DNA from 3 places in the Peribacillus sp. NPDC096447 genome. Region 3 is predicted to be linked to each of the others. Evidence: a T-box and tRNA genes for the amino acid it is inferred to sense, from the RefSeq annotation. Region 3 holds a T-box; the other regions hold tRNA genes.
What was found. A T-box is a leader RNA that pairs with one kind of tRNA and senses whether it is charged. The one in region 3 lies ahead of glyQ (glycine--tRNA ligase subunit alpha), so its partner is inferred to be a tRNA-Gly.

Region 1 (4,507 bases), 910 kb from region 3:
AATCGAAGAGTTTACAAGAAATCTATAACGCCAACCGTCCAGAAAATAATGAACTTTTCCGGGCGATACAACAGCGTCTACAAATGAAGCATCCAGACAAACGAATGACAGCTACGAGAACATTGCAAATAATTGTGGCTGATAGTGTTTCATCTGGAGAGCTGCGTAACGTGGAAGCCCGCCTTCTTCACAGTTTATAACGATCTGTTGTTTCATAAGCCCTTTGAAATGTTAGAACACAGAAAGGATCTTCGTTTCGTAACTCAGCAACATTCATTCTTTTGCTTACTTAGTGCGCTTTGGTGCATCACTTTGCCTCTGGAAAAGTGTCTGTTTTCTATTTACTTAATTTGAGTACAGATTTACTTTAAACAAATGGTGAGTAAAAATGCTCAAAAGATAAAGATTGACAACATTTTTAGTGTGACTCATACTAATGGTGAATCAAATGACAGAATATTACGAATAGTGGAGGGGTAATTATGAATAAGATTTTCGTTCCTAACGCAATCGCCACTTTAACAAGACTTTTCTACAGTTCGACTACAATGAATGAGTATTTAGCGATGAGAACCGCCCAATTCTACATTGAAGACCTGAAATTACTGCAAGACGTGGAAGCTGTTGCCTTGGCAATTGAAAATCAAAATGCTTTTGCTTTAATGTCTAAATTTAAATTATTTGATTATAAGGCTGCTGAAAAAATTGAAATCGCACTATCCTCTTCTGGCTATACGGAAGCAGACCTAAATGCTATGAATATTGAAATCTAAATTATTTTTAAAAAAAACGAATGGTAGAGTTAGTGCTCTTTGACCCATTCGTTTTTATTTTTAATCGTTAGAACAAACGTGCACTTTGATAAAATAAACGATTTCAGTGCATAAGATTCTATCACCTTTTGATCTCCGATAAGCTGCCAACTGTTTGATTCGATTTTGTATGCTCCTTGGTTTCAATTCCCTTCATTCTTGAGTGATTAAAAACCATTGCATACTACCCCCGCACATTATTTGTACATATTCTGTAATGCGACATGAACACAAAAAAGCTTCACACAATTAAGTGTGAAGCTTGATGTAATAGCGATTCTTCGCTATTGGTGATACCGGTGGCCGGGGTCGAACCGGCACTCCAGAGGAACACGTTTTTGAGTCCTATTATATTCCATAAACGCTATATAATCAGTAATATCAACGGTTGTTGAAAAAATCATTTTTTTATCAGTTAAACAGCCATTACTCATGACCTCAAAGACGTGTCGATTGTTATCGATTATTACAATAACTATCGACTACACCTGTAAATCTTTGTCTTAGTATTAACCTCCTCCCAAATAGCACTGAAAAAATAAAACGGATATTTTTTATTAGGGATGCACTTTCTTTGTATGATAATCAAAAAAGAAAGAGCCCACTAATTAGACTCCCTATCTCTTCATTTAAAATTTTTACATACATCAGCCTAGTTTGTTGAAGAATATCAGCTCTTCTAACTAGATATATCGGGTAGTACAACTAAATCATCCAACCAAATCTTTATTTCCTCAAGAAGCTCTTTGAGCCCGGTTGATTACCGGGTTCATGCCCTCAAGGTAGCCTAACTAAATATAGTGTCTAACTTTTTGGGTTCACTTCACGATAGGCCGTTTTTTTTCTGCTTATTAAAAGTTCTCCTCGATAAATTCAGCTTCTTGTTCAGGAGTAAGAACTCCGGTAGCTTTACCAACATTTCCATTTTGTTCTCCCCAAAGGTAATTGTGGTCTTCCACTATATTGTCGAAGTTTCCTTCTTTCCAGTTTCCTACGATTCTTAGCAATTCACTTTTATAGTCGATAACTTCGCTATCATTAATGAATTCATAGACTGCATTGATGTTTTCAGAATTCATTTCAAGGTTGTACCATTTTTCTTCAGAAACTACTTTTTGATGAGTCATACTATGCATTGTTTTCATAACGTCTTCTCTTTTTGAAGATGGGCCAAGACCTAGTTCATATAGAATTTGTTCATTTTTTATAGTTTCTACTTCCGTATCTTCTTCTTCAGTTGTCTCGTATTCCACTTCCGTTGTCTCCAAAACAGGAGCCGTATCTTCTTGCTTTGCTTCATAATTTTTAGCGTTCTGATTGATTTTTATTATTACTGAAATAGCTGCTGCAGCTACTATAAGTCCAACCATTGACCATCTAAATTTATTCATTATAAGTTCCTCCGAGTCATAGTTAGATTATCACTCATTTCAGTTACATCCTTTTATGGATAAGCTAACCATTATTATATTAACATAAACTATTAACAAATAATCTTAAACTATTAAGTAACCATATAGATAGATATAAAATTTTATATTTTATAATAAAAAAATTGAGCATAAGTTATAAATCATAAAAATCATCTAAATCTAAATTGATTAGATGGGATTAATAATCACTCTGTATTGGCCATTAAACTATTCCCTATATAATTTATATAAAATTTATTGGAAACCAATACAGAGCATCCTGAGACTTCTAGGGATTATATAAATCTTACCAGTTAACTAATTGAACATTGGAATCATTTAATCTTCCTTCAAATATCTCATAAGGATCAATTTGTCCATGCTTCAATTGTCTTTGTCAATCCTTAATAATTTGATGTTCTTCATTGGGTTCTTATCGATAAGTTTGCTCTTACATAAAAAGTTATAGAATGCTCTTAGAGCTCTTAATCGGGTGTTAATAGTAGTAACTTTCATTAAGTTCCTTACTCTGGAGAATTAAGCTTTCTACGTCCTTTTGTACGATTCAACGAGCTGCTTATTAATAATCTTCTTTGCTCCATGAAATTCATTTTTGTAGTATTCAATCGTCGCTCGTCTTAAGTTTCTTAAATAGCAATCCTTAAAAAAGGCTTCTTATGCTTCTTCATCTGAAATCTTCTTCTTAATAATTCTTAGTTCATCTTCTGTTAATTCTTTACGTCTTCTCATTACGACCTCCTAAGCACACGATTCGCCGCACACGATTCTGGATTAGTTTTGTCGTATTAAAGACAAAGAAAAAAGGCCTCAACATTTAAGTTGAGACCTTGATTCTATAAGCTTTCATGATACCGGTGGCCGGGGTCGAACCGGCACTCCAGAGGAACACGATTTTGAGTCGTGCGCGTCTGCCAATTCCGCCACACCGGCATGTTTGTTGGAGGCGGCAACCGGAATCGAACCGGTGGTAAAGGTTTTGCAGACCTCTGCCTTACCGCTTGGCTATGCCGCCAACGTTTTTGGAGCGAAAGACGGGATTCGAACCCGCGACCCCAACCTTGGCAAGGTTGTATTCTACCACTGAACTACTTTCGCATATGGCTGGGCTAGAAGGGATCGAACCTTCGCATGACGGAATCAAAATCCGTTGCCTTACCGCTTGGCTATAGCCCAATAACGTTGTAATCATTATACCATGTTTTTAAAAATGGGGCGACTGATGGGAATCGAACCCACGAATGCCTGAACCACAATCAGGTGCGTTAACCACTTCGCCACAATCGCCATTATAGGATTGAAATTGGCAGGGGTAGTAGGACTCGAACCCACACTGGAGGTTTTGGAGACCTCTGTTCTACCTTTAAACTATACCCCTGTAATAAAGATGGTGGAGGGGGGCAGATTCGAACTGCCGAACCCGAAGGAGCGGATTTACAGTCCGCCGCGTTTAGCCACTTCGCTACCCCTCCGCATATGGATGAAACATGGTGCCGGCAAGAGGACTTGAACCCCCAACCTACTGATTACAAGTCAGTTGCTCTACCAGTTGAGCTACACCGGCACTACTATGGTGGCTCAGGACGGAATCGAACCGCCGACACAAGGATTTTCAGTCCTTTGCTCTACCGACTGAGCTACTGAGCCAAACAATAAAAATGGCGGTCCCGACGGGAATCGAACCCGCGATCTCCTGCGTGACAGGCAGGCATGTTAACCGCTACACCACGGGACCATAGATTGCGGGGACAGGATTTGAACCTGCGACCTTCGGGTTATGAGCCCGACGAGCTACCGGACTGCTCCACCCCGCGACGGTAATAATGTTTCTTTTTATGCATCAAGTTTTCGTGTTGAGCGTTTCAATGGGTTGAAATAATCAATCCTTTATGCAGAAACAACTTGATGTTATTGAAAAATGGTGGAGGATGACGGGATCGAACCGCCGACCCTCTGCTTGTAAGGCAGATGCTCTCCCAGCTGAGCTAATCCTCCAATATGTTGTCTAAATGGTGACCCGTACGGGATTCGAACCCGTGTTACCGCCGTGAAAGGGCGGTGTCTTAACCGCTTGACCAACGGGCCAGGTATAAATGGCGGAGAGCAAGGGATTTGAACCCTTGAGACAGGGTTACCCGTCTACACGATTTCCAATCGTGCTCCTTCGGCCACTCGGACAGCTCTCCAATAATGGCTCCGCAGGTAGGACTCGAACCTACGACCGTTCGGTTAACAGCCGAATGCTCTACCACTGAGCTACTGCGG
Region 2 (4,507 bases), on a different contig from region 3:
GAGGGTCGGCGGTTCGATCCCGTCATCCTCCACCATTTTACACCTGCCGGTGTAGCTCAACTGGTAGAGCAACTGACTTGTAATCAGTAGGTTGGGGGTTCAAGTCCTCTTGCCGGCACCATTTTAAGATAGTACAAGCACGAGCCATTAGCTCAGTTGGTAGAGCATCTGACTTTTAATCAGAGGGTCGAAGGTTCGAATCCTTCATGGCTCACCATTTTATATGCGGGTGTGGCGGAATTGGCAGACGCACCAGACTTAGGATCTGGCGCCGCAAGGCGTGGGGGTTCAAGTCCCTTCACCCGCATCTTTCATGCGGAAGTAGTTCAGTGGTAGAATACAACCTTGCCAAGGTTGGGGTCGCGGGTTCGAATCCCGTCTTCCGCTCCACTTTTCGTATGTGCCGGGGTGGCGGAACTGGCAGACGCACAGGACTTAAAATCCTGCGGTAGGTGACTACCGTACCGGTTCGATTCCGGTCCTCGGCACCATCATAATATGCGCCCGTAGCTCAATTGGATAGAGCATCTGACTACGAATCAGAAGGTTGTAGGTTCGACTCCCGCCGGGCGCACCATGTTTTTATTGCGGGAAGTAGCTCAGCTTGGTAGAGCACTTGGTTTGGGACCAAGGGGTCGCAGGTTCGAATCCTGTCTTCCCGACCACGTGATTTTTAATGAATGGGGCCTTAGCTCAGCTGGGAGAGCGCCTGCCTTGCACGCAGGAGGTCAGCGGTTCGATCCCGCTAGGCTCCACCATTTTTCAATCAGATACTTATATTATATTGGCGGTGTAGCTCAGCTGGCTAGAGCGTACGGTTCATACCCGTGAGGTCGGGGGTTCGATCCCCTCCGCCGCTACCAATAAATATAAGGACCTTTAGCTCAGCTGGTTAGAGCAGACGGCTCATAACCGTCCGGTCGTAGGTTCGAGTCCTACAAGGTCCACCATATTCATTTTTTAAAGCCGTGGAGGTATACCCAAGTTCGGCTGAAGGGATCGGTCTTGAAAACCGACAGGGGAGTCAAATCCCGCGGGGGTTCGAATCCCTCTACCTCCTCCATTTTTTCAAAAAGCAGCAAGTTGTTTTGAAACAGCCTTACATAAAGGATGCGGATGGAACAATATACACGAAAACTTGATGCAAATCGTTTCATTATTACCGTCGCGGGGTGGAGCAGTCCGGTAGCTCGTCGGGCTCATAACCCGAAGGTCGCAGGTTCAAATCCTGTCCCCGCAATTATTAGGTCCCGTGGTGTAGCGGTTAACATGCCTGCCTGTCACGCAGGAGATCGCGGGTTCGATTCCCGTCGGGACCGCCATTTTTTAAATTTAATACAAATGTGGCTCAGTAGCTCAGTCGGTAGAGCAAAGGACTGAAAATCCTTGTGTCGGCGGTTCGATTCCGTCCTGAGCCACCATATCTTTCATATTACGGCGGTTGTGGCGAAGTGGTTAACGCACCTGATTGTGGTTCAGGCATTCGTGGGTTCGATTCCCATCAGTCGCCCCATTTCGCGGGTGTAGTTTAGTGGTAAAACCTCAGCCTTCCAAGCTGATGATGAGGGTTCGATTCCCTTCACCCGCTCCAAATATGGGCCTATAGCTCAGCTGGTTAGAGCGCACGCCTGATAAGCGTGAGGTCGATGGTTCGAGTCCATTTAGGCCCACCATATTCATATTGTTCCGCAGTAGCTCAGTGGTAGAGCATTCGGCTGTTAACCGAACGGTCGTAGGTTCGAGTCCTACCTGCGGAGCCATGGGGAAGTACTCAAGAGGCTGAAGAGGCGCCCCTGCTAAGGGTGTAGGTCGCGCGAGCGGCGCGAGGGTTCAAATCCCTCCTTCTCCGCCAGTTGGCCCGTTGGTCAAGCGGTTAAGACACCGCCCTTTCACGGCGGTAACACGGGTTCGAATCCCGTACGGGTCATAACAAAAAAGGAAGCATACATTCATGTATGCTTCTTTTTTTCATTTCTTTTCATTTATATAACTATCTTTTTGTTTAAAGGGAATGTCTCCTAGATTGGATTCGATATTTGCTTCTTCCAGTGTATCTTCATATTCCTTTTGCTTTTTGTTTGGTATATCCACTCTATTTTTCCCTTCTATATCATTTGCGGCAAATCCTTCATAGTCTTCAGGAAATCCATTCGTTTCATCCTCAGTTTTATATAGATCATTATAATTGTCATGATCGCCGGTGTAATCAGATGGCGTTTCGGATGTACCGAATTTCGCAACTTCCCCAAAGCTATCTTCTTTATCCACCATTTCGATTCCATGACGATTTTCAAAATGATCACCCTTGGATGGAATCAGTATTTCCTCCTCCACTGGCCGGTCTTGTGAAAGTGACCGTTCCGGGGCATGTTCGACACAGTAGAGGGTGCTTGGGATCGCTTCAAGCCTCTCGATGGGGATTTCCCCATTGCAGGTTTTACAATGGCCATACGAACCTTCTTCCATTGCTTTCAATGCTTCGTCGATTTTCTCCATTTCTGATTGTGCATGCTCATCGAGTGCTTGATTCCGTTCCATCTCGAATAATTCGGTTCCTAGGTCAGCAGGATGATTATCATAGGATGATAATTCCCCTACGGATTCCGTCTGGCTTTTATCCAGAACGGATTGTTCGTCATTTTGAATTCTACTACTTAACTCATTTTTTTCTTGAAGCAGTTCCTTTTTTAATTTTTGCGTTTGTTGTTTCGTTGCCATCTCCTATTCACTCCTTCTAAAGTCCAAATATCATTTTATATTGGTAAGATGATTGTATTATCTATTACCCGAATCGGAGTATAGGAAAACAATATGGAACGGAAGATAGAAAAAAGGACTGAGTGGATGAGCTCAGTCCTCGGAGATTAGATAAGATAGCTGATGAATAATCCAATGGCCATGAGTAAGCCAAAGAAGGTGTTCGTTTGGGCCGTGGCTTTCATTGCCGGGACCATCGTGATCGGCTGCGTTTTGCCTACGAAGCCTTTGATTGCGGCCATGGCCTTCGGTATGCTAAGGAAGGCAAGGAGAATCCACGCCGTTACGCTTCCGGTAAGGACTAGCCCAACAAGCCATAGATAAGAGAAGGCGAACATGATTGCCATGAATGTCAGGGCGTTTTTCCTGCCCATCACTACAGGCATCGTTTTGCGCCCGTGAGCCTTATCTCCATCATGGTCACGCAGGTTATTGGATAAGTTGATCAGCCCGACCAAAATCCCACTTGGAATGGCTATTAAGATGGCTGTTGAAGAAACATCACCGGTTTGAATGAAAAAGGCGATCAGGATTATCAAAAAGCCCATGAACAATCCAGAAAAAAGTTCCCCGAATGGTGTATATGAAATGGGAAGGGGACCGCCTGTATAAAGATAGCCGACAAGCATGCAAACCAGTCCTACTGCAGCAAGCCACCAAGATGATGCGGCACAGATATAGATCCCAATTATCAAGGCGATGGCATACATGCCAAGGGCCAAGCTCATGATTAGTTTGGGGGTCATCCCATGACGGACGATCCCGCCGCCGATGCCTACGGATTCCTCCGTATCCAAGCCTCTCTTGAAATCATAGTATTCATTGAATAAATTGGTAGCAGCTTGAATCAGGATACTGGCAATCATCATGGCAGCGAATAGTAACCAATTCACTCCATCTTCCAAAAGTGCAATCACAGTTCCAAGTAAGACTGGGACAAAAGCTGCGGTTAGTGTATGTGGACGAATTAACTCCCACCAAATCTTCCAGGTCCGTTTAAGGGGAAGTCCGTCGTATTCTGTTTGCATTATTTCTCTCCTCAAAATCATTATTGGTTCTCTCGAAATTATAACAAATATTGAAATGTTGCACAAAAGGTTATCCTAATAAATGCAGGAAAAGTGGGTAAGGGTGATAATTGGAATTCCTGGATGATCCATTTCCAAAATCCAGGGTATTTCTCTACATTCGCTAAGATTCATATAATAAGGAAAAGAACAGGAAAGAATCGTTCGGTAAAGGGGCGTTTTATTGACATGAGGTTCAAGGGAGGTGTATCTTTAAATAGGTTAAAAAGCTTTTAAAATGTACATTTGGGGGGATTTTTTTGGCTATCTCAGAGGAAACTGAACAGTTTCAGGGACTGGCTTCAGCTATACAAAAGGCGAAGGACTTGAATGATCAAGTTCTATTCAGTCATATTAAGAAGATTAAATGCAACAACCCCCTTTCATTTTATCAAGCTGGAAGAGAACGGTACGCGGGTGAACGCTTTTTCTGGGAGGACCCTGCAAAGGAAATAACCATCACCGGTTTAGGCAATGTTAAGAAACTCAAAGCGGCATCGAATGCCGAACGTTATAGAGAAGTCGAAAAGAGCTGGATCAAACTGCAGAATAATGCTGTCAAAACAGGAGTGACCGATATAGAAGCGACAGGTCCTTTACTGTTTGGGGGCTTTTCTTTTGATTATGAAACTGACAGTACGCTCCTTTGGAATCAGTTCGGGGACAACCTTTTTTATATACCT
Region 3 (4,507 bases):
AGAAACGGTGTCCTTTTGTTTCACGGCCCGTTTCCACATCAGCAATGCTGAATGGCACAATGTCATTGCCGAATAAGGCAATCAGCCATTTAATCGGACGGACGAAGCGGAGCTCCTGATTGGCCCAACGCATATTTTTCGGGAACGTCATGCCGCTGATGATTTCAGCAAGCTCAGATAAAAGCTGAACGGTCTGCTGTCCTTTTATGAATTTATTCACATGGACATATTCCACACCCTTGAGTTCTTTAAAATAAATGTCCTCTGAAGTCATCCCTTGACCCCTGACGAATCCCAATGCGGCTTTAGACCAGTTGCCTTCGCTGTCCAGAGCGATTTTCTTAGCCGGGCCTTTTGCTTCTTCTTCGATATCCTTTTGGGATTCTTCCACGTCTTTCACCAGTACGGCCAAACGTCTTGGTGTGGAAAAAGCTTCAACCGTTCCGAATTCTATCGCTTTTTCCGTTAGCCATTGCTGCACCTTATCTGACAACTGTTTCATTGATGCTGTCACAAAACGGGCAGGCAGCTCTTCCAATCCAATTTCCAATAACAAATCACGCTTGCTCATTTGTATTCTCCCCTTTCACTTTCAGAATCGGGAAGCCTAATTTTTCCCGCTCTTCATAGAAGGTTTTGGCAACCTTGCGCGCAAGGTTACGGCACCGGGCAATATAACCCGTTCTTTCCGTCACCGAGATGGCACCTTTGGCATCCAAAAGGTTAAATGTATGTGAACATTTCAAAACATAATCATATGCGGGATGTACAAGTCCTTCTTCCATTTGGCGATGCGCTTCTTTTTCATACATCGTGAAAAGCTGAAACAGCATATCAAGGTCGGAGGTTTCGAACGTATATTTCGAATGTTCGTATTCCGGCTGTCCAAATATATCCCGAACTGTGAATCCATCTGTCCATTCCAGGTCAAATACGTTTTCCTTATCTTGAATGTATGAGGCGAGACGTTCGATCCCGTATGTTATTTCCACGGAAACCGGCTTACACTCAAGGCCGCCCACTTGTTGGAAATATGTAAATTGCGTGATTTCCATTCCATCAAGCCACACTTCCCAACCGAGACCGGCACACCCTAGTGATGGATTTTCCCAGTTGTCCTCCACAAAGCGAATATCATGCTCAAGCGGATTTATCCCTAAAGCGCGTAAAGAATCCAAATATAACTCTTGGATATTGTCAGGCGACGGCTTCATGATCACTTGGAACTGATGGTGCTGATACAGTCGGTTAGGGTTCTCACCATAACGACCGTCAGCAGGACGGCGTGAAGGCTCCACGTAAGCAACGCTCCAAGGCTCCGGTCCAATGGCTCTCAGGAACGTGTATGGGCTCATCGTTCCTGCCCCTTTCTCGACATCATAAGCATTCATCAATATGCAGCCTTGTTCAGACCAATGCTTTTGTAACGTTAAAATCATATTTTGAATATTCATCGTACACCTCCAGGTTATTTAAAACGGCTCTTTTTAAAAATAGGTCGGAACCCATCACATTTAGGCAAACAAAAAACTCCCGTCCCTATGCGAAATGCATAGGGACGAGAGTATACCCGCGGTTCCACCCTAATTGCCGTTTATAAAACGGCCTCTTTTCAAAGCAACATGCTCCGGAAACGCCCTTCCCTGTAAATCCATATCCCGGCTTTCACCGTCCCGGGTTCGCTTTTTATGGAGAATGACAGATACTCTTTTCCATCAACGCAATCTTCTTATTTTGATGATTAGAATTTTATACAAACTAACATGGAATGTCAATAGGTCAGATCTTAAAACATATCTTTCATCGTATCAATCTGTTTCAGGAACTTTTTTGATTTCAAGTTCAGACCAGAATATTCCTCATAATAAGCATCGATGATCTTCCGCAGTTCTTTTTTCGTTTCAGGCTTGACGGAAATGTTTCCTAGCCTTGATAAATCGAAATAATAAAAGATCCGCAGCAATTTGACGGCTGCAGGTGAAATTTTAAAATGATATGGGTCCTTCCCCAGGCAGCGGTGACAGATAAAGCCCGCTTCCCGAAGCGAGAAGGAGAATTCCCCTTCCGTTTCACCACATACAGAACATTGATTCAGCACTGGGTTAATCCCATTGACGGGCAGCATCTTCATTTCAAAAATGAATTTCAATACCTCTGCGTCATATTCTTCGTTTATGTAATGCAAGGTTTGCGAAAGCAACTCATACAAATATGGATTCGGTTTCTTATCCTCGACGCTTTTATCAAGCAATTCAACAATATAAGAAGCATAAGCAGTGGCAAAAAGATCCTCCCTTATGAAACGGAGTGAATCGACCATTTCGCCTTGCTGAAGACTTCCGAGTCCGGTTGATGTGGTTACAAGAAAATACCCGGAGCAAAAAAGCTGTGTGACGGCAGAAAGCCTGCTGTTAGGTTTACTGGCTCCTCTAGCCATAACGCCAATTTTTCCTAGCTCACGGGTATATATAGTAATGATTTTGTTATTTTCCCCATATGCAGTTCGCCTTATGACAATGCCCTCACATTTTTGGAGCATACCAAGACACCACCCATGCTCGCCAAGGCTAACCTATGAAACAGGAAAATCAATTTCTGCTAGCTCATCATTTAATCCCAAGTGTCTTTCCTGTCTTTCGACTTCTATCTCCTTAAACAGCAAATAGGTGTCCACATTACCTGTTTCAGTGAATAATTCCCAGGTAAAATCCAACATATAAAGCCCACCTTTCATTTTTAACTAGCAATATGAATATCCGACCATATGATTAGCTTGACCGTTTTCCAAACTTTCATGATGCGTAAATTTTGTTAATTAATACTCGCTCTCATTGAAGCCATAATCGCGAAGCTGGCTTGCTTTGTTACGCCAATCCTTCTGCACCTTTACCCACAGTTCCAGGAAAACTTTCGAGCCCAATAAGTTTTCGATATCCACTCTGGCACGACTACCGACTTCTTTAAGCATTTTCCCTTGCTTTCCGATGACAATGCCTTTTTGTGAATCACGTTCGACAACGATCGTCGCCATGACATTAATGGTGTCGCTGTTGTCCATTTTTTTAATTGAATCGATGACAACAGCCACTGAATGCGGAATTTCTTCCCGTGTCAGGTGCAGCACCTTCTCGCGGACCAATTCGGAAATGATAAAACGTTCCGGGTGGTCGGTCACTTGGTCAGCAGGGTAAAACTGGGGACCTTCAGGCAAGTGTTCCTTGATTTGTTCAAGCAATGTCTCGACGTTATTTCCTTCAAGCGCAGAAATCGGAACGACTGCCGCAAAAGGGTAAAGCTGTTGGTATTTTTCAATGATCGGAAGTAAATCATCTGGATGCATCGCATCGATTTTGTTTACAACCAGGAAAACAGGCGTTTTTACGGATTGAAGTTTTTCAATGATAAACTCGTCACCGCGTCCGTATCCTTCAGTCGCATTGATCATGAAGAGAATCAAATCGACTTCCTTCAATGTATTCGTGGCCACTTTCATCATGAAATCACCAAGCTTATGCTTTGGTTTATGAATGCCGGGTGTATCGATGAAAATCATTTGTGAATCGTTTTGCGTAAGTACACCTTGGACCTTATTTCTTGTAGTTTGCGGTTTATCGCTCATAATGGCGATCTTTTGACCGATGACCCGATTCAGAAATGTACTCTTTCCAACATTAGGTCGTCCAATAATCGAAATGAAGCCTGATTTGTAATCTTTTACTTGTGTATCATTAAATAATTTATCCATTCAAATCCTCCGGTGAAAAAGCTCCTGGAAGCAATTCCTGTACTGTTAGTTCTTTTATATCCCCATTTAAGTTGGTCAAAACAACCGGCATATCCTTTTCGCACAGCTCTGAAATAACCTGCCTGCATGCCCCGCATGGAGCAACGGGACCATCGGTATCTGCCACGACTGCAAGTTTAGTGAATTTTTTATCGTCATGGGCATAAGCGCTGAATAAAGCTGTCCTTTCGGCGCAATTACACATGCTGTATGCTGCATTTTCTATATTACAACCATGATAGACCTTTCCATCAGCGGTTAAAAGGGCCGCCCCCACCTTAAATTTGGAGTAAGGCACATAAGCTTTATCCCTTGCTTTTTTAGCTTCCTCAATCAATTCTTTTGTATTCAATTCACATCTTCCTTTCAAATTGAGTACCATTTCGGCAATCTACAGGCCAAACTTGGGCAAAAAGATAATCAATCCAACTATTATAGAAAATATAGCATATATGAATACAGCTCCGGCTGCAATATCTTTTGCCTGCTTGGCAAGCGGATGGATTTGATCCGTTACCAGGTCCACTACCCTTTCAATCGCTGAATTAACGAGCTCCAACGTAATCGTACCGGCTATGGCCGCCAAAATGAAAAGCCACTCCATCCCATTCAATGAGAAGTACCAACCAAAGAATACGACGATTGCCGTTAACGCGAAGTGAATCTTGATATTGCGTTCAGTCCGAACAGCCTCCAAAATTCCCTGACAGGCAAAAGAGAAAC

Region 1: it has a tRNA-Gly gene. The T-box ahead of glyQ (glycine--tRNA ligase subunit alpha) is inferred to sense a tRNA for this amino acid. The anticodon was not compared.
Region 2: it has a tRNA-Gly gene. The T-box ahead of glyQ (glycine--tRNA ligase subunit alpha) is inferred to sense a tRNA for this amino acid. The anticodon was not compared.

The regions. Positions count from the first base shown of each region.
Region 1 is NZ_JBIWEV010000001.1:1,362,004-1,366,510, forward strand. It holds gene ACIQZD_RS06745 (hypothetical protein) at 1-200, shown strand, start outside; gene ACIQZD_RS06750 (hypothetical protein) at 483-773, shown strand; gene ACIQZD_RS06755 (DUF6241 domain-containing protein) at 1,664-2,203, opposite strand; tRNA gene ACIQZD_RS06760 (tRNA-Leu) at 3,095-3,175, opposite strand; tRNA gene ACIQZD_RS06765 (tRNA-Cys) at 3,184-3,257, opposite strand; tRNA gene ACIQZD_RS06770 (tRNA-Gly) at 3,266-3,340, opposite strand; tRNA gene ACIQZD_RS06775 (tRNA-Gln) at 3,344-3,418, opposite strand; tRNA gene ACIQZD_RS06780 (tRNA-His) at 3,454-3,529, opposite strand; tRNA gene ACIQZD_RS06785 (tRNA-Trp) at 3,547-3,620, opposite strand; tRNA gene ACIQZD_RS06790 (tRNA-Tyr) at 3,631-3,714, opposite strand; tRNA gene ACIQZD_RS06795 (tRNA-Thr) at 3,731-3,806, opposite strand; tRNA gene ACIQZD_RS06800 (tRNA-Phe) at 3,814-3,889, opposite strand; tRNA gene ACIQZD_RS06805 (tRNA-Asp) at 3,902-3,977, opposite strand; tRNA gene ACIQZD_RS06810 (tRNA-Met) at 3,983-4,056, opposite strand; tRNA gene ACIQZD_RS06815 (tRNA-Val) at 4,162-4,237, opposite strand; tRNA gene ACIQZD_RS06820 (tRNA-Glu) at 4,253-4,327, opposite strand; tRNA gene ACIQZD_RS06825 (tRNA-Ser) at 4,337-4,428, opposite strand; tRNA gene ACIQZD_RS06830 (tRNA-Asn) at 4,434-4,507, opposite strand, start outside.
Region 2 is NZ_JBIWEV010000007.1:203,848-208,354, reverse strand. It holds tRNA gene ACIQZD_RS22745 (tRNA-Val) at 1-35, shown strand, start outside; tRNA gene ACIQZD_RS22740 (tRNA-Thr) at 46-121, shown strand; tRNA gene ACIQZD_RS22735 (tRNA-Lys) at 142-217, shown strand; tRNA gene ACIQZD_RS22730 (tRNA-Leu) at 226-307, shown strand; tRNA gene ACIQZD_RS22725 (tRNA-Gly) at 316-390, shown strand; tRNA gene ACIQZD_RS22720 (tRNA-Leu) at 403-491, shown strand; tRNA gene ACIQZD_RS22715 (tRNA-Arg) at 501-577, shown strand; tRNA gene ACIQZD_RS22710 (tRNA-Pro) at 589-665, shown strand; tRNA gene ACIQZD_RS22705 (tRNA-Ala) at 683-758, shown strand; tRNA gene ACIQZD_RS22700 (tRNA-Met) at 787-863, shown strand; tRNA gene ACIQZD_RS22695 (tRNA-Ile) at 874-950, shown strand; tRNA gene ACIQZD_RS22690 (tRNA-Ser) at 971-1,063, shown strand; tRNA gene ACIQZD_RS22685 (tRNA-Met) at 1,167-1,240, shown strand; tRNA gene ACIQZD_RS22680 (tRNA-Asp) at 1,247-1,322, shown strand; tRNA gene ACIQZD_RS22675 (tRNA-Phe) at 1,346-1,421, shown strand; tRNA gene ACIQZD_RS22670 (tRNA-His) at 1,438-1,513, shown strand; tRNA gene ACIQZD_RS22665 (tRNA-Gly) at 1,518-1,591, shown strand; tRNA gene ACIQZD_RS22660 (tRNA-Ile) at 1,597-1,673, shown strand; tRNA gene ACIQZD_RS22655 (tRNA-Asn) at 1,686-1,760, shown strand; tRNA gene ACIQZD_RS22650 (tRNA-Ser) at 1,762-1,852, shown strand; tRNA gene ACIQZD_RS22645 (tRNA-Glu) at 1,856-1,927, shown strand; gene ACIQZD_RS22640 (TraR/DksA C4-type zinc finger protein) at 1,969-2,718, opposite strand; gene ACIQZD_RS22635 (1,4-dihydroxy-2-naphthoate polyprenyltransferase) at 2,865-3,785, opposite strand; gene ACIQZD_RS22630 (isochorismate synthase) at 4,085-4,507, shown strand, end outside.
Region 3 is NZ_JBIWEV010000001.1:452,426-456,932, forward strand. It holds gene glyS (glycine--tRNA ligase subunit beta) at 1-571, opposite strand, end outside; gene glyQ (glycine--tRNA ligase subunit alpha) at 558-1,454, opposite strand; T-box leader at 1,552-1,728, opposite strand; gene recO (DNA repair protein RecO) at 1,787-2,539, opposite strand; gene ACIQZD_RS02290 (YqzL family protein) at 2,573-2,716, opposite strand; gene era (GTPase Era) at 2,816-3,745, opposite strand; gene ACIQZD_RS02300 (cytidine deaminase) at 3,738-4,136, opposite strand; gene ACIQZD_RS02305 (diacylglycerol kinase family protein) at 4,176-4,507, opposite strand, start outside.